DNA from 4 places in the Bacillus altaicus genome. Region 4 is predicted to be linked to each of the others. Evidence: predicted binding sites of a transcription regulator. Region 4 holds the regulator's gene; each other region holds the start of a gene.

Region 1 (5,550 bases), 1.8 Mb from region 4:
CTTAACAATCCGTACTGCAGAAGCTTTTCTTGAACAGGAAGGTTCATATATTGTAGTTCTGCCTGTAAGGAACGAATATCTTTATGATGCTTACTGCATGATTGCATCAAGATTTCTACACTTTCAGCTGAACAAAATACAAGGCGATCAACGCTGAAAATTTCATTGATTTGTTCAGATGTTAATGTGTATTTTTCTTTTTTGAAAGTTGGAATTTGATATATTTCTGCACCGGATTCTTGTAACGTTTGTTTTATTGAACTTTCTTTATTTGTTGCAGATGCAAATAAAACTTTTTTGCCATGCAATGGTTTATGTTCTTTCCAAGCGATTTGATTCCGCAAGGTAACGACATCACCAACAATTGTCATAGAAGGGTTAGAAATATTTTCGTTTTTGACGTTATGAACAATTGTTGCTAATGTCCCTGTGACAACGCGCTGTTTCCCCGTTGTACCCCATTCAATGACTGCTACAGGCGTATCTTCTTTTTTTCCTGCTTGTAGTAAGCTTTCACAAATTGTAGGTAAGTTTTTTATACCCATATAGTAGGCGATCGTGTCGCTATTGTGGGATGAATTGTATTTTCCATGATCGGTTAAAGGACCTTTTGCATGTCCAGTTAGTAAAGTTACACTATTACTGTAGTTGCGGTGGGTGAGGGGGATACCTGCATAGCTACTAGCGGCGATGCTAGCTGTAATACCTGGCACAATCTCGTATGGAATGTTCGCTGCTGCTAAAGTTTCTGCTTCTTCACCAACTCTGCCGAAAATAGATGGATCTCCGCCTTTTAAGCGGACAACGATTTTTCCTTCTTTCGCAAATTGAAGAAGGTGGGCGTTAATCATTTCTTGTCGCATAGTATGATTTTTCGGCATTTTCCCGCAATAAATAAGTTCACAAGTTTGCTTTGTATAACTAAGAAAAGTAGGGTTCAATAAGCGGTCATATAAGACAATATCTGCACGCTTTAAGCAATCTATCGCTTTTTTTGTAATAAGCCCTTCATCACCTGGTCCTGCACCAACTAAATATACATATCCGTTCATATTCGCACCTCGTCTATTTTTATTTAAAAGGAAGCCAGGGGAGGCTTCCTTTTGTCAATTACATGTATAGATAAATATCCCCGTCAATAACTTCTACTTCGTACGTTTGAATACAACCGTCATCAGGTTTTTGAACTTCACCTGTTATTAATGAAATTTTCCAATCATGTAGTGGGCAAAAGACGAATTCCCCAGATACAATTCCTTCTGCCAATGGACCATTTTTATGAGGACAACGATTTTCTACAGCTCGAACATCGCCATTTGAGAGACGAAATAGGGCGATAGACATACCTTTCATTTGCACCTCTTTACCAATTTGAATAGGAAGGTCTTCTGCACACATAATTTTTATTTTTTCTTTCGTTTGTAACATATAGTACACGCTCCTTATTTTACAGTTTCTACTTCATACATTGCTTTTAATGACTTCGATTCTAGAGCTTGTCCCCATGCTTCTTTATATGTGCTACGAGCTGTTTGGAAACGTTCATTTAGCATAGTGACCATACTTGTATCTTGTAGTATTTCTTTTATGTGATCGAAGCCTAATCGTTCTGTCCAATAGGCAGTACGCTCCCCATAAATACCAGTTTCACGATAATATTGCATGTAAGCTGTAGCGATGCGAAGGACATCGTCTTCAGTAGGGACGATCATTACAAAATCAGCTTCACGTACTTCCGTACCACCATTTCCGCCGATATAAAGTTGGAATCCATTTTCAACACACACAACACCGAAATCTTTCGTAAGTACTTCCGCACAGTTACGTGGACAACCCGTTACACCCATTTTCATTTTATGAGGTGTATCTACCATCTCTAATGATTGTTCAAGGAGCATACCAAGTCCTAATGAATCTTTCGTACCGAAACGACAGAAACGAGAACCAACACATGATTTTACATTACGAAGGGATTTTGAATATGCATATCCAGAAGTCATATTTAAGTCGGCCCATACGTTAGGTAAGTCTTGTTTCTTAACACCATATAAGCCGATTCGACTTGCACCTGTAATTTTCACGAGAGGGACGTCATATTTTTTCGCAACTTCAGCAATTTTCATTAAATCATCTGCGGTTGTAACGCCTCCGTACATACGTGGAATAACAGAAAATGTGCCATCATGCTGGATGTTACCATGCATTCTTTCATTAACGTAACGGGATGATTTATCATCTGCATATTCTTCTGGAATCGTCATACGTAAATAGTAATTTAAAGCAGGACGACATTTCGAACATCCGTCTTCATGTGCAAAACCAAGAACATTTCGTACTTCTTTTGGTGATTTTAAACCTTTCTCGTGAATTGCCGCTACAACTTCATCACGCGATAAAGTTGTACATCCACACATACCGGCAGATTGCGTTGAGGCATCAAAAGCATCTCCAAGTGTATGAGATAAAATTTGTTCAACAAGTGGACGACATTTACCACAAGAACCTGCGGCTTTCGTGCATCCTTTTACTTCTTCAAAAGTAGTTAACTCTTGTTCTAAAATGGCGTGAACTATTGTGCCTTTCGTAACACCATTACATCCGCAAATAGTGTCATCCGCACTCATAGTAGCAACGTTAAGTTCGCTTTCTTCACCAGCTTTGTGAAGAAGGGAAGCTGCTGTATAGTCTTGTATGTCTTCTTCTTTCTTTAACATGCTAAAGAGGCGTGTGCCATCAGCAGTATCACCATATAAAACGATACCAACGACTTTATTGTCACGAATTAATACTTTTTTATAGGACCGTTTACATTCATCAAAGATTGATATTGCTTTCGTTATATCATCTTCATAAATTTGGCCAGCAGAGAATAAATCACAACCTGCAACTTTCAATTGCGTACCGACGATACTGCCTGTATATCCATCAGTTTGTAAATTCGTTATATGTTTTGCTAGTATTGCACCTTGTTCATAAAGAGGAGCAACAAGTCCATATGCGATACCGTCATGTTCTGCACATTCTCCAACTGCATAAATGGATTCATCATTTGTTTGCATATGGTCGTTGACTACAATACCGCGATTTACAATTAAATTGGTATCTTTTACTATTTGGATATTCGGACGTATTCCGACAGCCATGACGATTAAATCACAATTTACAATTTCACCATCTTCAAACTGAATACCCTCAACATGATCGGTACCAAGAATCTTCACAGTTTTCTTTTCCATGAGAAATTTCATGCCTTGCGCTTCTAAATCTTCACGCAGAAGGGAAGCAGCTTTGGCATCTAATTGTTGCTCCATTAAGTTCGGCATTAAATGAACAACATGGACATCCATTCCTAAGTCAATAAGACCTCTTGCCGCTTCTAAACCAAGTAATCCACCACCAATGACAACGGCCTTTTTCTTATCTTTAGCAGTGTTAATCATAAATTGTGTATCTTCAATTGTTCGAAATCCAGTCACACCAGGAAGGTTGGAACCTTCAACAGGTAATATAAAAGCACTAGATCCCGTTGCGATAATGAGTTTGTCATATGTAAGAGTACGATTTTTTTCTGTGACAATGAATTTTTCTTCTCGGTCAATACTTTGAACTCTCTCGTTTGTATATAAAGTTATTTCATTTTCTTCGTACCAACTATATTCGTTCATAATGATATCTTGCATATTTGTTTTTCCCTGCAGAACATGAGAGAGCATAATGCGATTGTAGTTTGGATGTGGTTCATCTCCAAAAATAGTAATATTATATAAATCACTATCATGTTTTAATATTTCTTCCATACAGCGTATACCAGCCATACCATTCCCGATCATAACTAAACGTTTTTTCATATTCATTTCCCTTTCTATGTGAAAAGTTGAACAAAGAATTATATTTCCATTATAGAAAATTAAAAAAGAGGGAGATGTGATATTTATCACATTTTTATAATGATTCACAAATTGTTAAAATTCGGATTTATGTGAAAGGAGAAGCGAAAGGGAATATGGTTATATGGGTAGAGGGGGAGGGGAAGTGTAAATATTTTTTACACAATGAAAAAGTAGGACATGAGCATTTATACTCATGTCCTGCACTTTATTTATGCTTTTGTAATTGCACGCGGAAATAAAATATTATTTTCTAAATGAATATGCTCAAATAAATCAGATTCAAGAGCTTCAAGGCGCTGGTAAACAAGGCGATAAGTGCCGCAAGCTCCTTCTGGTGGAGTAAAGTCATTTGTCACCTTACGAAGTTCTTTAATAATATTGCCAGCGTGGCTATGTTCATTCTCCAACTCATCTACTACTTTACGTAACTTTGCATAGTTTTCATTAGTTGGATTTTGCTCGAATTCTAAAATTAATGGAAAATCTTCCGTCTCTTCTTTAATTAAATGCTGTTCTAATTCCATCTTAAGTTCATGAAATAGCTTATGAATTTGAGCTAAATGAGGCTGACTTGCCCCATGAACGCGTAATACTTTCGTCACATATGGACTTAACTGTGGCAATTCTTCATTTAAATAGCGATGATGCTTATTTACAACATAATCAATCAATTCTTGATAAGAAGCATTTTTCCAATCAATTTCAGATTCGTTTAATAGTTTCGTTTTATGATAAAGCGTGTTTAATTCTGTGATTACCTCTGTTGCTGATAAATTTCTTTCATTAATTGCATCAATAAGTGGTCTATTTCCACCACAACAAAAATCTATTCTATATGATTTAAAAAGATCACTAGCTTTCGGAAATTGTGTAACAATCTCACCAACAATAGAAGTTTCAGTAAATGTATGTTCCATATGAATGCCTCCATAAAGTTTAAATTTAATATCTAAATCAAGAATAGCGATAAATTAAAATCAATGTGGTGATTTAAATCACTTATTATGTGTCATTTTTGAGAATAATAAAAGGAGTTTTATTTAAGTAAGAGGAAGAATAAGGCGACGTAATATAATAGTGATAAAAAAAGAAGCTTCTATTAAGCTTCTTTTTTTATCACTATTATTCGCATGCCACTCCATCGCCATCTTTATCTAGTTTCCGACTATATCCTGGTTGATCTTTATATAAAGGAGCTTTCCCAGCAGATCTAACTGCGGCACAATTTGCGTAGGATACATTACTAGTATTTCCTGTAGCTGGTTTTGTTTGAGTTTGCTGTGCTTTTTGTTGTTCCTGTTGTACGCGAGCTTGCTCAGCAGCTTGACGTTGTTGTTCTTCTTGTTGTTTGCGAGCTTGTTCAGCAGCTTGACGTTGTTGCTCTTCTTGTTGTTTGCGAGCTTGCTCAGCGGCTTGACGTTGTTGCTCTTCTTGTTGTTTACGGGCCTGTTCTTCAGCTTGACGTTTCTCATCCTCTTGCTTACGAGCTAGTTCCTCAGCTTGACGTTTCTCATCTTCTTGCTTACGAGTTTTTTCGTCCGCTTCTTTCTTTTCTAATTTCTTTTTCTTTTCGTCATCTTTTTTCTCTTCACTATTAGAAGCAACTTGTTTATTCGTTGCTGTCGTTTTTTCAGAAGAAGGACTTGAAGTACCTGATAGC
Region 2 (5,550 bases), 2.2 Mb from region 4:
CCAATAAAATAAGCCAGTGCAAATGAAATGATGGCTAGTATAAATAATGATGGAGAAGCGAAGAGAGTCATTGAAAACACCTCCATTAATAAACTATAAATAAATTATAATATGAATGTAATAATTTAACAAAATGCAATTGTAATTTTAAGTTTTAAGGCGTACAGAATTTTGTATGCTTTTTTATTAATTGCATGAAAAATATGTAAAAAAAGATGGAACAAACTTTTGAGATGAATTGTCTATTATAGGTAATAACTATTTAGTTTGAAAGAAAGGATTGATAAAAATGAAAAAGAATACGCTATTAAAATTAGGGTTATGTGTAAGTTTACTAGGAGCAATTCAATTTGTTAGTACAATTTCTTCTGTACAAGCAGAACAAAAGGTAGAGCAAAAAGTAATTAAGAATGAGACAGGAACCATTTCAATTTCTCAGTTAAATAAAAATGTATGGGTTCATACGGAGTTAGGTTATTTTAACGGGGAAGCAGTTCCTTCGAACGGTCTAGTTCTAAATACTTCTAAAGGGTTAGTACTTATCGATTCTTCTTGGGATGATAAGTTAACGAAGGAACTAATAGAGATGGTAGAAAAGAAATTTCAGAAGTGCGTAACTGATGTCATTATTACACATGCGCACGCTGATCGAATTGGCGGAATTAAAACGTTGAAAGAAAGAGGCATTAAAGCGCATAGTACAGCATTAACTGCGGAACTAGCAAAGAAAAATGGATATGAGGAGCCGCTTGGAGACTTACAAAAACTTACGAATATGAAATTTGGAAATATAAAAGTAGAAACGTTCTATCCAGGGAAAGGACATACAGAAGATAATATTGTCGTATGGTTACCGCAATACAAAATTTTAGCTGGAGGCTGTTTAGTGAAATCTGCGGAAGCAAAAGATTTAGGAAACGTTGCTGATGCGTATGTAAATGAATGGCCCATATCGATTGGAAATGTGTTGAACCGATATGGAAATATAAATTCAGTAGTACCTGGTCATGGTGATGTAGGTGGCAAAGGATTGCTTTTACATACACTTGATTTGTTGAAATAAGAAACTGAGGGAATATAAAAGCGAGGAGAAACAATTTCCTCCTCGCTTTCTTCTAGCTATATTTAAATGCGGAGCTATCAATTACGCCTGCATATGTTACTGAGATTTTAATTCCAAGTATACAAATACCAGTACCGTCATAATTGCTATAACAACGTAAGTAACATCAAGCATTATAAGTGTCTTTAAAGTTTCAGTCATCCTAATTCACCCCTGGTATGAAAATATAACATAATCTCTTATCAAACAGTTAAGAGATTATAAAGATAACAATTTACATGAAATTTCTTAAGTAGTTTCTATATAAATATATCATATAAATAATGTAAACAATGTTAAGATAATGTAAATGTATTGTTAAAAAAGTGATTTCTCATATAATCTTTAATCAAAAAATTGATAGTTTTTCAAAATGAAAAAACGCTATTCTTTCTGTTGAATGATAGAAAGAATAGCGTTTTTGTATGCCTATTTATGTTTGCTTAAGAGATTTAAAATATAGTACGAAATCTTCATTTCGTACTATGAACTAGTAAGTAAAATATTTAATTCAGCAATAGTCTAGCTATTTGAAAACATTAACAACATGATTATGTAATGTTTTTTTGGTGTCAATAAAAATATTATGTCAACAATATGAACTGTCACAAATTTTCATATATTATTGTGATTCACATCACATCCCTTTTTCTCAATGGGTATTATGCTTAGTTTGTAAGGAATGATTGGGAGAGGGTGGGATGATATGTTTTGTTATCAATGTGAACAAACGCCAACAGGTGGATGTAAAGTGATGGGTGTTTGCGGTAAGAATGAAACCATTGCAAGTTTACAAGATACGATTGTGTTTGGATTAAAAGGAATTGCTGCTTATCGTACTCATGCTGCTCAGCTAGGGTATACAGATGCATTTGTAGATGCTACAACTCAAGAAGCGTTATATATGACATTAACAAATTCTAATTTTAATGAACAAGAACATATTGATATGGCTATGAAAGTCGGGAAATCAGCTTTACGAGTGATGGAGTTATTAGATGAGGCACATACGAATCATTTTGGTGTTCCCGAGCCTGTCCAAATTACACAAAATCATGTAGAAGGTAAGGCAATTGTAGTTACTGGTCATAATTTATTTGCATTAGAGGAATTATTAAAGCAAACAGAAGGAAAAGAAATTAATATTTATACGCATTCTGAAATGTTACCAGCACACGGATATCCAAAGTTGAAAAAATATAAACATTTAAAAGGAAACATTGGTAAGGCATGGTACGATCAACGACGCCTTTTCGAAAAATTTACTGGTGCTATATTAGCTACAACGAACTGTGTTATGCCAATTAAAGGATCATACTCTGATCGCTTCTTTTCGTATGATATTGCAGGTCTAGAAGGTGTACGGAAAATTGAAAATGATGATTTTGCACCATTGATTCAAAAAGCGCTAGAACTTCCAGAAGTACATATGGAGTCGGATGAACAGTTAGTAACAGGGTTTCACCATAATACGGTATTATCATTAGCTCCAGAAATTATTGAGGCAGTAAAGGAAGGGAAAATAAAGCGTTTCTTTGTTATCGCAGGTTGTGATGCACCAGGAAAAGGCGGGGAATACTATCGTGAATTAGCAACGTCACTTCCGCCAGAAACGGTTATTTTAACAACTTCTTGTGGGAAATTCCGCTTTAATGATGTAAGTTATGGTGTTGTGCCTGGTACGGAGATTCCGCGTTACATTGACTTAGGGCAATGTAATAACTCAATTTCTACAGTGAAAATAGCGGCCGCTTTAGCAGATGCTTTTCAATGTGAAGTAAATGAATTGCCAGTGAGTATTGTCCTATCATGGTTTGAACAAAAAGCGGTTGCCATTTTACTTGGGCTATTTAGTCTTGGTATTCAAGATATTCGTATTGGTCCAAAGGCACCTGAATTTATTTCACCTGGCGTGCTTGATGTATTACAAGAAACATTTGCTTTAAAACTGATTACAACTGCCGCAGAAGATATGAAAATGATGTTATCGTAACAAAAAGGATGTCCTATATGTAGAGTTGGCTTTATACAGAATTTGTATGTATTCGCAAGCTCATGTATTAGATGCACAGGTGCATTAGTAGAAGAACAAAAAAATAATCTGTCTTCTTAATAAGGAGAGCTAGCCACATTCATTAACTTCGGAATATTATAACGCCCAAAACGAAAATGCGGAATTTTTGTTTTGGGGTATTTCCTTTTCTTAGCTGGATAGGTATGTGGTGAGATTTCTTAAGAAGAAAATAGGCAGTATCCAATAGATAATAGCGGATTTAAGAAAAAATTTAAAAATCGAGTTGACATTCCATCTACACAGTCATACAATGTAGTGGTAATGAGTAATACTGAATAGCGTAGTTTTTAAAAATATATTCAGTAGCCAATAGGCAAAAGCGGATTTAAGAAAAAATTTAAAAATCGAGTTGACATTACATCTACTTAGTCATACAATGTAGAAGTAATAAGTAGTACTGAATAGTGAGGCTTCTCAAAAGCTATTCAGTAAAAATTAGCCTTAGTACTCTGTGATACTGAATATAAGTCAGACAGAATAGGGGGGAGAGGAGGATCAGAATATGGAAAATTTAACTGAAATGCTGAAGGGTTCGCTGGAAGGTTGTGTGCTAGAGATAATCAGCCGCCGTGAAACGTATGGCTATGAGATTACCCGCCACCTGAATGATCTTGGGTTTACTGAAGTCGTGGAAGGAACGGTCTATACCATCCTTGTGCGATTAGAGAAGAAAAAACTTGTGAATATTGAAAAGAAACCGTCAGATATGGGGCCACCTCGAAAGTTTTATTCACTAAATGAGGATGGCCGTCAGGAGCTTGAATTGTTTTGGAGAAAATGGGATTTTGTATCATCAAAAATTAACGTCTTGAAGTCAAACTAGCCTCATAAGATAAAACATTCGGCCGATATTTTGGGAGTTTCTTGTTCTGCTTTATAAAAAAGGAGGAAAAATAATATGTTGGAAATGTTCAAAAAATTAATTGGTGATAAAAAAGAGTACAAAATGATGATGGCACGGGTTGGGGCTCTGCCAGAGGACTACCAGTTTGTATTTAAGAAAATTCAAAACTACATGTGGAATTTTTCAGCGGGCAACGGGATGGATATGCTACACATACAGTATGAATTAATCGATTTGTTTGAAGCCGGTGCGGCGGAAGGCAGACAAGTGCTGGAAATCACTGGGGAGGACGTGGCGTCTTTTGCTGACGAACTAGTGGCGAACGCTAAAACTTATGTCTCCAAGTATCGTGAAGATTTGAATGAAAGTATCATGAAGCAATTGAGAAAAAAATAAATGCAATAGGTAATACCGACTGATTAGCTGGTTACAAATGTGAATTGCCACCATCGCTATTCAGTTATATTTTTAAATCAGTACTAAGTAATACAGATTATCAGTAATACTAAATAGAGGGGTGTAGGCAGTCTAGCTTTACAAAACATTTTTTAAGGAGGAAAAAATCATGAGCAATACAGCGATTTCTGTAAAAGGGTTAAAAAAATCCTTTAAAGATAAGGAAGTGTTAAAAGGGGTGGATTTTGAAGTGCAGCGTGGCGAAATTTTCGCACTGCTGGGCTCAAATGGAGCGGGTAAGACGACGATAGTCAATATCCTTTCGACGCTGATGAAGCAAGATGGCGGCGAAGTAGGTGTTTGCGGTTTTGACGTCCAGCGTCAATCGGATCATGTTCGTCAAAGCATCAGTCTGACAGGGCAGTTCGCAGCATTAGACGGTATGCTCACGGGGAGAGAAAACTTAATAATGATCGCCAAGTTGCGTGGAGTTTCTAGTCCCGCTCAAGTCGCTGACAATTTGCTTGCAAGATTTAGCCTGACCGATGCAGCCAACCAGAGGGCAGATCAGTATTCAGGTGGGATGAAGCGCCGGCTGGACATCGCGATGAGTTTGATCGGAACGCCAGCAGTCATTTTTCTCGACGAACCGACGACAGGGCTTGATCCCGAAGCGAGGATTGAAGTGTGGGATACCGTCAAGGAACTTGCCGGCGGCGGCACAACGATCTTGCTGACAACCCAGTACTTGGAGGAAGCGGAACAACTGGCGGACCGTATCGCTATCTTGCATGGCGGAAAAATTATTAAGACTGGTACTCTTACTGAACTTAAAGAGATGTTCCCACCAGCAAAAGTGGAGTATATCGAGAAGCAGCCGACATTGGAAGAAATTTTCCTTGCGATCATCGGCAAAAAGGAGGAGATGTAAATGAAGAGCAAAACAGGGGTATTGTTAGGGCGTTTAATGCGCAACATTATGCGCAGTCCGGATACAATTATTACGGTAGCGATTACACCGATTATGATGATGCTGTTGTTTGTCTACGTATTTGGCGGTGCCATAAAGACAGGAACGGATAACTACGTCAATTATTTATTGCCGGGAATTTTGCTGATGGCTATCGCATCTGG
Region 3 (5,550 bases), 730 kb from region 4:
ATTCTAATTTCTCTCCTTCTTTATCCTTTGCACACCCAGTACTCACTAGGCATAACAATATAAAAACTAAGAAATACAGTGAACGCTTCATATAGCACCCTCCCCCTCTTTTAAGTCAAGTGACAAAAATGTAAGGTGAATTCAAGAAAATGTAAGTAAAATCGATAGCCCAATTGGATTTTCTATATTATAATCAATTGAATTTATTTACATTACTAAAACATAGGAGATTATCATGAAGAAATTTAAACTTTCATCTCTTCTTCCGTTAAGTTATATACTTCTACTCGTACTCGTAAGTCCCCTTTACGACGTATTAAATAAATCTACTGTTCACGCAGTAGATGTCACAACTGTAGTAGATGATTGGATTCCATTTGTGAAAGCATTTATTATTCCTTACTTACTTTGGTTTCCATACTTATACGGTGCACTTATTTATTACTGTTTTGCTGATCGAAAGCAATATTATGTCACTTTAAGTAGTGTAATTCTTGGAAAACTTGCTTGTTTTTCGATTTACTTTTTTTGGCAGACAACTGTACCACGCCCAACCGTCGTTGGAACAGATGTATTTTCCGAACTAGTCCGCTATATTTATAGTATTGATCAACCAGTAAACTGTTTCCCAAGCATTCATGTCCTTACGACATTTGTAATTATGTTAGCTGCCTTTAAGCGTAGAGAACAGCATACTTTGGAATATTACATCCTTACTTTCTTCGGTACGCTTATTATTTTATCAACATTATTTACGAAGCAGCATGCATTTGTAGACGCCATTTCTGGAATGACGCTTGCAAGCGTACTTTACTTCGGCGTTCAGTTGTTATTAGCAAAAGAAACCGTACGTGTTCCAGTAAAACAAAATCAAAAAATGTAAAAAGCAGACTGTGGCTTCAGTCTGCTTTTCTCTATATTAAGGAGATTTTCAAATTAAGATTGTGGTACAGTCATGTCACCAGAATGAATACGACCTGCTTTTTTAAGAGCAATGTACAGTATATAAGAAACAGCTACTGGAATGATGATATAAGTGATTACCATCGCTGGGACAACTTCCCACCCTTGGCTGGAAATTAAATTAATTGGTGCGATAAGAGAGCTTAATCCAAGACCTGCAATTTCTTTTCCTGCTTCCAGTTGGAAAATTAATGCTGATACTGGGCCCACTATAGCACTGGCGACGACAGTTGGGATGAGAATCATTGGATTTTTAGTAATGTTCGGCAACTGTACTTTTGGAGTACAAAGTGCCTGAGCTAATATGCCACCTAAATTATTCTCTTTCGCTGAAATAACAGAGAATCCGATAAATTGAGCAACACATCCTGCAAGTGCTGCACCACCTGCAACACCGTCTAAGCTAAGCGCTATCGCTAACGCAGCTGATGAAGCTGGAGAGATAAGTAACAATCCCCAAACTACAGCAATCACGATAGAAGCGATAAACGGGCTACCAGCTGAACTATCTTTAATGAATGCTCCAACTGTATTTAAAACTGGGCTAATATTTTGAGCTAACCAAATACCGACTAAACCAGAACCTAATATTGCTGCAAATGGAACGAGCATCATATCTAAAGCAGTTTTTCCACTTAATCGTTTACCAATATAAACTGCTAAAGTCGCTGTTAATAATGCACCGATTGGTTCACCTGTTTTAATGATGAGACCAGCTTCAGTAATTGAAATGGAACCAGCTCCAATTGCTCCAGCTACCATCGCTGAGAAAATTACGAGTCCGTTTGCACCGAGCATAAAGGCAATCCCGGCTCCAATTGCTGGTGCCATAAGTGATTTTGCAACAACTCCGATTGTAATAAGTAATGGGATATCAACAATTCTTCCTATATTTTCGATCAGTAAACCAATTCCAAGGGATACGAAAATACCCTGTGCGATTCCGGCAGAAGCTTTAAACACACGAGACATTATATATTCTTTCATTTGTTTCACCTTCTCCTATAATTTAGTAACCAATTGTTTTCATATAATCGCGTAAAACATCGTTTGATTTTGCAAAGCGGCTTTCTTCATCTTCTAATAAGTTCAGTTCTACCACTTCTCTTATACCGTCTCTAGTAATAATTGCTGGTACTCCTGTACAAATATCGTATTCGCCATATTCACCATCTAAAATAGCTGAAACAGCGATAACACGGTGATCATCATTGAAAATTGAGCGAGCAATATAAGCTAGAGAATTTCCGATTCCGTAATAAGTAGTTCCTTTGCGCTTATAAATTTCCCATCCAGCTTTCGCAGTCTTCTCAACAATTTCATCTAAATCTATTTCACCTAAGCGTTCTTTTTGTTCCTCTAAAATTTGCAAAATTGATTTTCCACCAACAGTTACATGAGACCAAGCAACCATTTGAGAATCACCATGTTCTCCTAATGAATACCCATGAATACTACGAGGGTCTACATGTAACATTTCAGATAAAATTGTTCTTAAGCGAGAAGAATCTAGTGATGTACCTGTACCAATCACACGATTTCTAGGTAATCCAGATAGCTTCCACACTTGATATGTAATAATGTCAACTGGGTTCGATGCGAGTAAGAAAATGCCATCAAATCCACTTTCCATTACGCCGCCAACAATGCTTTCCATAATCTTAGCGCTTGCTCCTAAAGTGTCTAAACGACTTTGTCCAGGCTTCGGCGCTGGTCCTGCTGTAATAATAACAATGTCCATATCTTTGCAGTCTTCATAACTTCCTGCATATACTTTTGTTCTTGTATTTGTAAAGTTAATGCAGTGCGATAAATCCATCGCTTCTCCAACTGCACGTTCATGATTTATATCAATTAACAATAGCTCTTCGCAAATCCCTTGGTTTACAATGGAATACGCACAGCTTGATCCAACTAATCCAGTACCGATAATTGCAATTTTTCTTGTGTTTCTATTCATAGCAATCTCTCCCAATTGATTATGTAGTCTATTTCTTTGGTTCTTTACACTCCTAATTATAGAGGTTCTCACAATAGAAACCATGGATACTTTGTGAAATGTTGAGCAAAGTTTTTGTCCTTTTTGTGAATTGTTATATTTAATTTTTGTCATATTTGTTACAACTGGAAAAATATTTATTATGTATTTATTGACATATACCAAACAAAAAAACGAGCGAATCCATTCGCTCGTTTCATCCCGCTATTTGCGGGCAGTAAAACTCCCGCCTCAAAATTCGGCTGGAGCAAAGAAGTTAGGTGGGAGTCGGGCTGCCCGTAAACGCCCGATTGGTGTGGGCTAATAATCAGTGGGAGATGAACCCCCACACTGATTAAAGTTTCACTTTATCCATCACACTATTCCGCACTTAATTGACTTTTTAATTGCTGTACAATCATTGGATTAGCAGGCGCTGCCGGCTTATAATAACTTTTTTGCTTTGCGTATTCATACATATTACGTTGACGAGATTCATCTTGATTACGAATTTGAATTAACGTTTGATGTAACTGTTCATTATCAGATTGAGAAATATAATTTGCATAACTTGTTAAACTTGAATTTAACCCTGCTAAATAATCATTTACCATATCTTTTTCATTCATTTCTCTCTTCCTCCTATCCTAAAAAAGTCATTAACTGCTGTTTCGTATTTCGTGCATCTTGCGCATCCTTTTGTAGCATTTGTTTCAACTCTGGATCTGTACAAGCCTGTGCATACTGGTCCAATTTGTTAATAATCGTCGCATGACCACCAATTAAATGACGTAAATTTTCTACTTCAAGCTCTGTTAAATTTTGCATAGAACATACCCGCCTTTCTTTTTTCATTCGTCATTAGTATTTGGGGTTTTTTGGATTGTATGCATAAAAAAAGTCGCAGTATACAAAGCCTAGTTTTCATTTTTTTACACGCGTGTTCGAATATGCAAAATTACATATTTTTAACTTTTATTTTCACATTAAAATATAGACATATACTATAAAATAATTAACATGAAAATCCCTTTAAAATACTTCTCATTCTTTGCAATTCCACCATTTTTCTTATTCATCATCTCTCGTCTTCTTTTACACCAAATAATAAATTATTAATGAAAGGAGAAATAAACATGAAAACACATGACTTCCTTACAGAAATCCAGAAGGGCTCTGAACCTAATCCATATCAAGATCCTATCGCATTTATTTTCCTTTGTTTTTCCTTAGCCATATACACATTTTTAAAACCAGCAAAATAATATCATCTAGCAAAAAGAGCCTCAAAATTATTTGAGGCTCTTTCTTGTTAAATTCCTTTCCGCTTCTTCAATCGCCCGTTGCATTTGCACTAACGGATCTTTAATCATCTTCCCATGCCCTGTCGCTAATATAGACGGCTTATACTCCAGCAATTTCTGAGCACTCGTTAATGAAACTTCTGCATCCCACGTACCAAACATAGGAAATGGAAAAAGCCAATTTAATTGCCCCGCTACCGCCACTCCACCTCTCGTTTGAAATGCATCTCCAACAATGAGTGCATCATTTCTCGTGTCTAAAAACGCCATTGATCCCGGTGTATGACCTGGAGCTGCAATCGCTACAAGGGAACCTATTTGATCTCCCTCTTGAAGAAGAATATCTGGAATCGTCTTTATCCTTTTTGACACACTTACTTTTACCTGCGTGTCTGGTTCCCCTATTTGCAGTGACAAATCCCCTTCAAGTAAACTTGCATCTCTTTTAGAAATATAGACCGGAACATTCGGCAATTCTTGTTTTATAGCATCGAGCGCCCCTATATGGTCATCATGCGCATGTGTAATAACGATATTCGTAATCGGTTTTCCTATTTTTCGAGCCGCTTCTAAAATCTTCTTTGCACAAAATGGTAAAGCAGCATCAATTAGAGTTAATCCTGTTTCTTCTTCAACAAAGTAACAGTTAATCGGAAATAGACGCGGTAAAAATGCGATTTGGTGAACTGTTCCTACTCTTATTAACTTCATCTCCTTTACCTCCATTAAAAAAAGCCGTTTACAAATACATATGTAAAACAGCCCTTTTTCATTTAATATTCTCTTTTCAAAACTACGATAGTTAAAGCATAAGAACAAAGTACCCCTGCTAATAAAAATGAATTCGCTAATTTATATTGTTCGCCTGTCAATGAATATAGATTCCCAATTAAAAAGATAACTAAATATAGAAATAAAAATACAAATAACGAAATTTTAGCTGCATTCCCCGTAATATGCTCGCCCCTTTCGTCTTCCCCCTCATTCTTCTGAAAACGTGTTGAATATAAAACACCTATTAGTCCTGCTACTGAGATTATTATCCCTACTACAATACTCATTCCGTTTCCCCCTCTATCTTATATTGAAAAACTTCATGAAACTCCTTACCTAAAATACGTGCAATTTCAAAAGCTAAAATTAAAGATGGATTGTAACGATTCGCTTCAATTGAAGCGATCGTTTGTCTACTTACCCCAGCTTGGTTCGCTAAATCCGTTTGTGACCAGCGTTTTTCTGCTCGGAGTACAACGAGATTATTTTGTAACGTTCCACTCTGTTTCATAACCTCTCCTCATTTTACAT
Region 4 (5,550 bases):
GAGATGTCCAAAAAACATTTTGAAACATCCTCCACTTATTATATAAGGTGCTACTATTGTCAATCCTTTTCGAATCGTTTATATAATTTCATTTACTATGGTATTGATTCCAAAAGAGAAAATAAAAAGGAGGTCATCTCGTCAAAAAGCCCGACTTATGAGACATCCTCCTCTTTTAAATTCTCTTATATATGCAGTTCTTCCCATTCTGCCATACAAGCTTCAAGCTGTTCTTGCAGTGTTTGTTTTTTAGTTGTAATTTCACTAGCCTTTTCATAATCTGCATATATTTCTGGTAAGCAAAGCTGATCTTCTAACGTAGCAATTTCTTCTTCTAAGCCTATGATATTTTGTTCCAGTTCTTCAATTTTTCGAGTACGTTGACGCTCTAACTGTTTACGTTCTTTTTCTTCGAGATAATTTAATTTTTCTTGTGCCACCACTTTTTGAACAGGTACTTCATCTTCTTGCTCTAGTTCCGCGCGTTCAATCATTTCATTTTTCTTTTCAACGTAATAATCGTAATCACCTAAATATTCTTGTGCACCTTCTGTTGATAACTCAACAACGGTTGTCGTTACGCGATTAATAAAGTAGCGGTCATGAGAGACGAATAGAAGAGTACCTGGGTAATCAATTAAAGCATTCTCCAAAATCTCTTTACTATTTAAATCAAGATGGTTTGTTGGCTCATCGAGAATTAATAAATTGGATTTTTGCATCATAAGTTTTGCAAGAGCTAGTCGAGCCTTTTGTCCACCACTCAGAGAAGATACTGGTTTTAATACATCATCCCCTGTGAATAAAAAGTTGCCTAGTATAGTGCGAATTTCTTTTTCAGGTTGCAGGGGATATTCATCCCATAGTTCATTTAAAACTCGCTTCGAAGATGTTAAGTTAGCTTGTTCTTGATCATAATAACCAACAGATACATTTGACCCGAAAGCAACGTTTCCATGTAATAGCTGCAACTTATTCACAATGGATTTCAATAATGTAGATTTTCCAATTCCGTTTGGCCCAACTAAGGCAACACTGTCACCGCGAGTTAAGCGCATATTTACATGTTCAATAATCGGTTCCTGATAATAGCCAATAGTTGCATCTTTAACTTGTAAAACATCATTTCCACTTTGTTTTTCAATATCGAAGTGGAAGGAAGCTGATTTAGAATCGCCTAATGGTCTAGCTAATACTTCCATTCTATCTAATTGTTTACGGCGACTTTGAGCACGTTTTGTCGTAGATGCACGAGCTATATTTTTTTGCACAAAGTCTTCCAGTTTAGAAATTTCATCTTGTTGTTTTTCATAACGCTTCATCTCTTGCTCGTATAGAGCTGATTTTGAGTCTAAATATTTACTGTAGTTACCAACAAATCGTCGGCTTTCCTTATTAGAAATTTCGTATACTTGTGTAACGAGTTTATCTAAGAAATAACGGTCATGGGAAACGATTAAAATCGCGCCAGGATAGCCTTGTAAATATTGTTCAAGCCATGTTAGTGTCTCAATGTCCAAATGGTTTGTAGGTTCGTCTAAAATAAGTAAGTCTGGTCTAGTTAATAATAATTTCCCAAGAGCTAATCGAGTCTTTTGTCCACCACTTAATGTGGAAATTGTCGTCTGATGCGTTTCAACTGGGAAGCCAAGACCGCTTAAAATCGAGCGTATATCCGCTTCGTACTGATAGCCGCCTTGATCTTTATAATCTAATTGTAATTGGTCATAATCAGCTAATAATTTCTCATATATAGCCGCAATTGAAAAGTTTTCTTCTTTTCCCATCTCTTGCTCTAGCCTTCGAAGTTTTGTCTCCATCTGCTGTAGATGTGTAAAGACGGTTAACATTTCATCCCAAATTGTTAAAGACGTTTCTAATCCGGTATTTTGAGCTAAATACCCCATTGAGACATCTTTCGGTTTTATAATTTCACCACCATCATGAGATAACTCGCCAGCTATTATTTTTAATAATGTAGATTTTCCGGCTCCATTTCGTCCGACTAATGCGATACGATCTTTTGTTTGTACTTCCAATTTTATGTTTGCAAGAATCGTTTCTGCACCGTATAATTTCGAAAGCCCATTCACTTGTAATAATATCAATGTTTTCACCTCAAATAATTTCTTAACTTTGCCATGTTTATATTTCTCAATCATACTAAAAATAGTGTATAGTTTAAAATAAAGAGAGAATACTTCTTCTCTTTATTATACAAGGAAATTCATGAGTACTAAACTTCTGTATTTGATTCAAGTATAAGAATAAAGATAGGAAGAGAGGAGAGGTTATATGGATCAGCAAAAAATTCCACAGGCCACTGCCAAACGATTGCCTCTATACTATCGATTTATCCAAAACTTATCTCTTTCTGGTAAGCAACGTGTTTCATCAGCCGAATTGAGTGAAGCGGTAAAGGTTGATTCCGCAACTATTCGAAGAGATTTTTCATATTTTGGAGCGTTAGGGAAAAAAGGATATGGATATAACGTAAATTATTTATTATCATTTTTCCGTGAAACACTCGACCAAGATGATATAACACGCGTGGCACTTATTGGAGTAGGTAATTTAGGGACCGCTTTCTTACATTATAATTTCACGAAAAACAATAATACAAAAATTGAAATGGCGTTTGATGTTAGTGAAGAGAAAGTTGGAACAGAAATCGGAGGGATTCCTGTATATCATTTGGATGAATTAGAAGAACGTTTATCAACTGATATACAAGTGGCAATATTAACGGTACCCGCTACAGTAGCGCAATCTGTGGCAGATAGATTGGCAGAAACGAACGTGCATGGTATTTTAAATTTCACACCAGCACGCTTAAATGTGTCAGAGAATATAAGAATTCATCACATTGATTTAGCTGTAGAGTTACAAACGCTTGTTTACTTTTTGAAGAATTATCCACAATAAAACGCAGAGGGGATGACCTCTGCGTTTTATTATTGTTTTTTCTTTGTGAATTTAACTAAGATAAGGCGAAGTGCCAAATTAAAATCAATTGTTGCCATAACTGCAAATAGTATTGTCCACATATTCCAGATTGTATCTGTTACGTTCGTAATGGCGAAGCGTGTAAAGATACATCCAAGAAGAAAGTACAATGCAGCCATGAACAATGGTGAGTTTCTCATACTAAAAATCCTCCGATAAAGCCTTGCATTTTTTCAGCTTCTTTAATCATTTCTTGAATTTGCTCATTACTTACTACAACTTGAGCAACTGCAACTAATGTATTCATTGCAACATGAGCTGCAATAGGAACTATAATTCGTTTCGTTTTTACGTATAAAAAGGCGAATACGAGCCCCATAGAAGTGTATACCAATAAGTGAGTAAAATCAAAATGAATCGCCGCGAATACAAGTGAACTAATGATAGCGGCAATAAAGAAGTTAAACTTCTTATAAAGTGTACCGAATAAAATTTTTCTAAATACGATTTCTTCCAAAATAGGTCCTATTATAGATATGACAATCAGGAACCAAGGTGTCGTTCTTGCGATGTCCATAAGTCTTGCTGTATTTTCAGATCCCGGTGTAATCCCTAATAAACGCATTTCGATCATACCGGCAATGCTTTGTGAGAACAGCGCTAAGAAGAAACCAATAAAAATCCATCCAATTGTAGCAGGAACAGTAGAGCGCATTTTATCTAAATGCCTGTCACGAATGTCTGTTCTGAGTAACCAAAGTACAACGCATAATGCAATGAAAAAGCTAATGATAGCCCAATGACCAGTTATGAGTTGAAGTTTTTCCTCTCTAGTAAATCCCCTATTATCGTATAGTCCAGTTTTCAGGAGAAGCGGTAACCCGGCAATGCCTGATAACTGCATTAAAATGTATGTAACGATAATCCACCAATATTGTTTTTTCAAATGGTTTAACCATCCTTTCTAACGCTAGTGTATGAGATAAGGTAGGATAACATGTAAATATACTACCTACGATATAAACTTTCATTTGAATTATATTTTTTTTGTAAATAAGTATTTGAAAATAAAATAGGAGACAGGAAAAAGTTGTACGTTTAGCGAAAACAACTTAGGGTGTCTTTCATATTGTAACATACAAGAAGTGGGAACAACGATTCATATAGTAAAGGCAGTAGAAGAAGTAATGATATGTAGGAAAGTGCATAAAGTAATTTGCGAAAAAATTATGATTTTTTTACTTGCAAAAGAAATTGAGATTATTTATTATTAGAAGTGTGTTAGCACTCGTGTGACTTGAGTGCTAATAAATAAAATTTACATAACAAAATGAGGAGGTTATTGTTCATGCTAAAGCCATTAGGTGATCGCGTTGTAATTGAACTTGTTCAAGCAGAAGAAAAAACAGCAAGTGGTATTGTATTACCAGAAACTGCAAAAGAAAAACCACAAGAGGGTAAAGTTATTGCAGTAGGTACAGGCCGAGTGCTTGAAAATGGTGAGCGTGTTGCTTTAGAGGTAGCAGCAGGTGATCTTATCATCTTCTCAAAATATGCAGGTACTGAAGTGAAATACGAAGGTACAGACTACTTGATTTTACGTGAAAGTGACATTTTAGCAATTATCGGTTAATTATATACATTTTAAAAATCCAAGGGGGTCAATTATTATGGCAAAAGATATTAAATTTAGTGAAGAAGCACGTCGTTCGATGCTTCGCGGTGTCGACACTCTTGCAAACGCAGTAAAAGTAACGCTTGGACCAAAAGGTCGTAACGTTGTACTTGAGAAAAAATTCGGTTCACCACTTATTACAAATGACGGTGTAACAATCGCAAAAGAAATCGAATTAGAAGATGCATTCGAAAACATGGGTGCGAAATTAGTGGCAGAAGTTGCTAGCAAAACAAACGATGTAGCTGGTGACGGAACGACAACTGCAACTGTATTAGCGCAAGCTATGATTCGTGAAGGTCTTAAAAACGTAACAGCTGGTGCAAACCCAATGGGTCTTCGTAAAGGTATCGAAAAAGCTGTTACTGCTGCAATTGAAGAATTAAAAGCGATTTCTAAACCAATCGAAGGTAAATCTTCTATCGCACAAGTAGCTGCTATTTCTTCGGCTGACGAAGAAGTAGGTCAATTAATTGCTGAAGCAATGGAGCGCGTTGGTAACGACGGCGTTATTACTTTAGAAGAATCTAAAGGATTTACAACAGAATTAGACGTAGTAGAAGGTATGCAATTTGATCGTGGATATGCATCTCCTTACATGATTACTGATTCTGATAAAATGGAAGCAGTTCTTGATAACCCATACATTTTAATTACTGACAAAAAGATTTCTAACATCCAAGAAATCTTACCAGTATTAGAGCAAGTGGTACAACAAGGTAAACCACTTCTTATCATTGCTGAAGATGTAGAAGGCGAAGCGTTAGCTACATTAGTAGTGAACAAACTTCGTGGTACATTCAATGTAGTAGCTGTTAAAGCTCCTGGATTTGGTGACCGTCGTAAAGCAATGCTAGAAGATATCGCAATCTTAACTGGTGGCGAAGTAATCACTGAAGAATTAGGACGTGACTTAAAATCTGCTACAG

Evidence for each region. Region 4 encodes Rex, which represses fermentation and respiration genes when NADH is low (regulators of the CRP and FNR family bind a similar motif). Its sites were predicted from a motif close to TTGTGAAATATTTCACAA; they were not measured.
Region 1: a site for Rex is predicted at 3,923-3,940, ahead of nirB (NADPH-nitrite reductase large subunit). Genes of this name have one in related genera too.
Region 2: a site for Rex is predicted at 1,728-1,745, ahead of hcp (hydroxylamine reductase). Genes of this name have one in related genera too.
Region 3: a site for Rex is predicted at 3,015-3,032, ahead of ACE38F_RS03910 (L-lactate dehydrogenase). Genes of this name have one in related genera too.

What each region holds. Positions count from the first base shown of each region.
Region 1 is NZ_CM143394.1:3,394,314-3,399,863, reverse strand. It holds gene ACE38F_RS17620 (uroporphyrin-III C-methyltransferase) at 1-1,052, opposite strand, end outside; gene nirD (nitrite reductase small subunit NirD) at 1,111-1,428, opposite strand; gene nirB (NADPH-nitrite reductase large subunit) at 1,443-3,848, opposite strand; gene ric (iron-sulfur cluster repair di-iron protein) at 4,100-4,807, opposite strand; gene ACE38F_RS17600 (excalibur calcium-binding domain-containing protein) at 5,013-5,550, opposite strand, start outside.
Region 2 is NZ_CM143394.1:2,291,592-2,297,141, forward strand. It holds gene ACE38F_RS11955 (DUF3784 domain-containing protein) at 1-71, opposite strand, end outside; gene bla2 (BcII family subclass B1 metallo-beta-lactamase) at 290-1,063, shown strand; gene hcp (hydroxylamine reductase) at 1,809-3,095, shown strand; gene ACE38F_RS11970 (PadR family transcriptional regulator) at 3,679-3,999, shown strand; gene ACE38F_RS11975 (DUF1048 domain-containing protein) at 4,075-4,416, shown strand; gene ACE38F_RS11980 (ABC transporter ATP-binding protein) at 4,586-5,347, shown strand; gene ACE38F_RS11985 (ABC transporter permease) at 5,348-5,550, shown strand, end outside.
Region 3 is NZ_CM143394.1:775,695-781,244, reverse strand. It holds gene ACE38F_RS03925 (hypothetical protein) at 1-91, opposite strand, end outside; gene ACE38F_RS03920 (phosphatase PAP2 family protein) at 236-883, shown strand; gene ACE38F_RS03915 (PTS transporter subunit IIC) at 937-1,950, opposite strand; gene ACE38F_RS03910 (L-lactate dehydrogenase) at 1,973-2,923, opposite strand; gene ACE38F_RS03905 (spore coat protein) at 3,322-3,570, opposite strand; gene ACE38F_RS03900 (hypothetical protein) at 3,584-3,769, opposite strand; gene ACE38F_RS03895 (hypothetical protein) at 4,078-4,206, shown strand; gene ACE38F_RS03890 (MBL fold metallo-hydrolase) at 4,234-4,956, opposite strand; gene ACE38F_RS03885 (DUF2178 domain-containing protein) at 5,019-5,306, opposite strand; gene ACE38F_RS03880 (helix-turn-helix transcriptional regulator) at 5,303-5,530, opposite strand.
Region 4 is NZ_CM143394.1:43,897-49,446, reverse strand. It holds gene ACE38F_RS00175 (ABC-F family ATP-binding cassette domain-containing protein) at 186-2,108, opposite strand; gene ACE38F_RS00170 (redox-sensing transcriptional repressor Rex) at 2,296-2,925, shown strand; gene ACE38F_RS00165 (YdiK family protein) at 2,955-3,146, opposite strand; gene ACE38F_RS00160 (CPBP family intramembrane glutamic endopeptidase) at 3,143-3,892, opposite strand; gene groES (co-chaperone GroES) at 4,295-4,579, shown strand; gene groL (chaperonin GroEL) at 4,617-5,550, shown strand, end outside.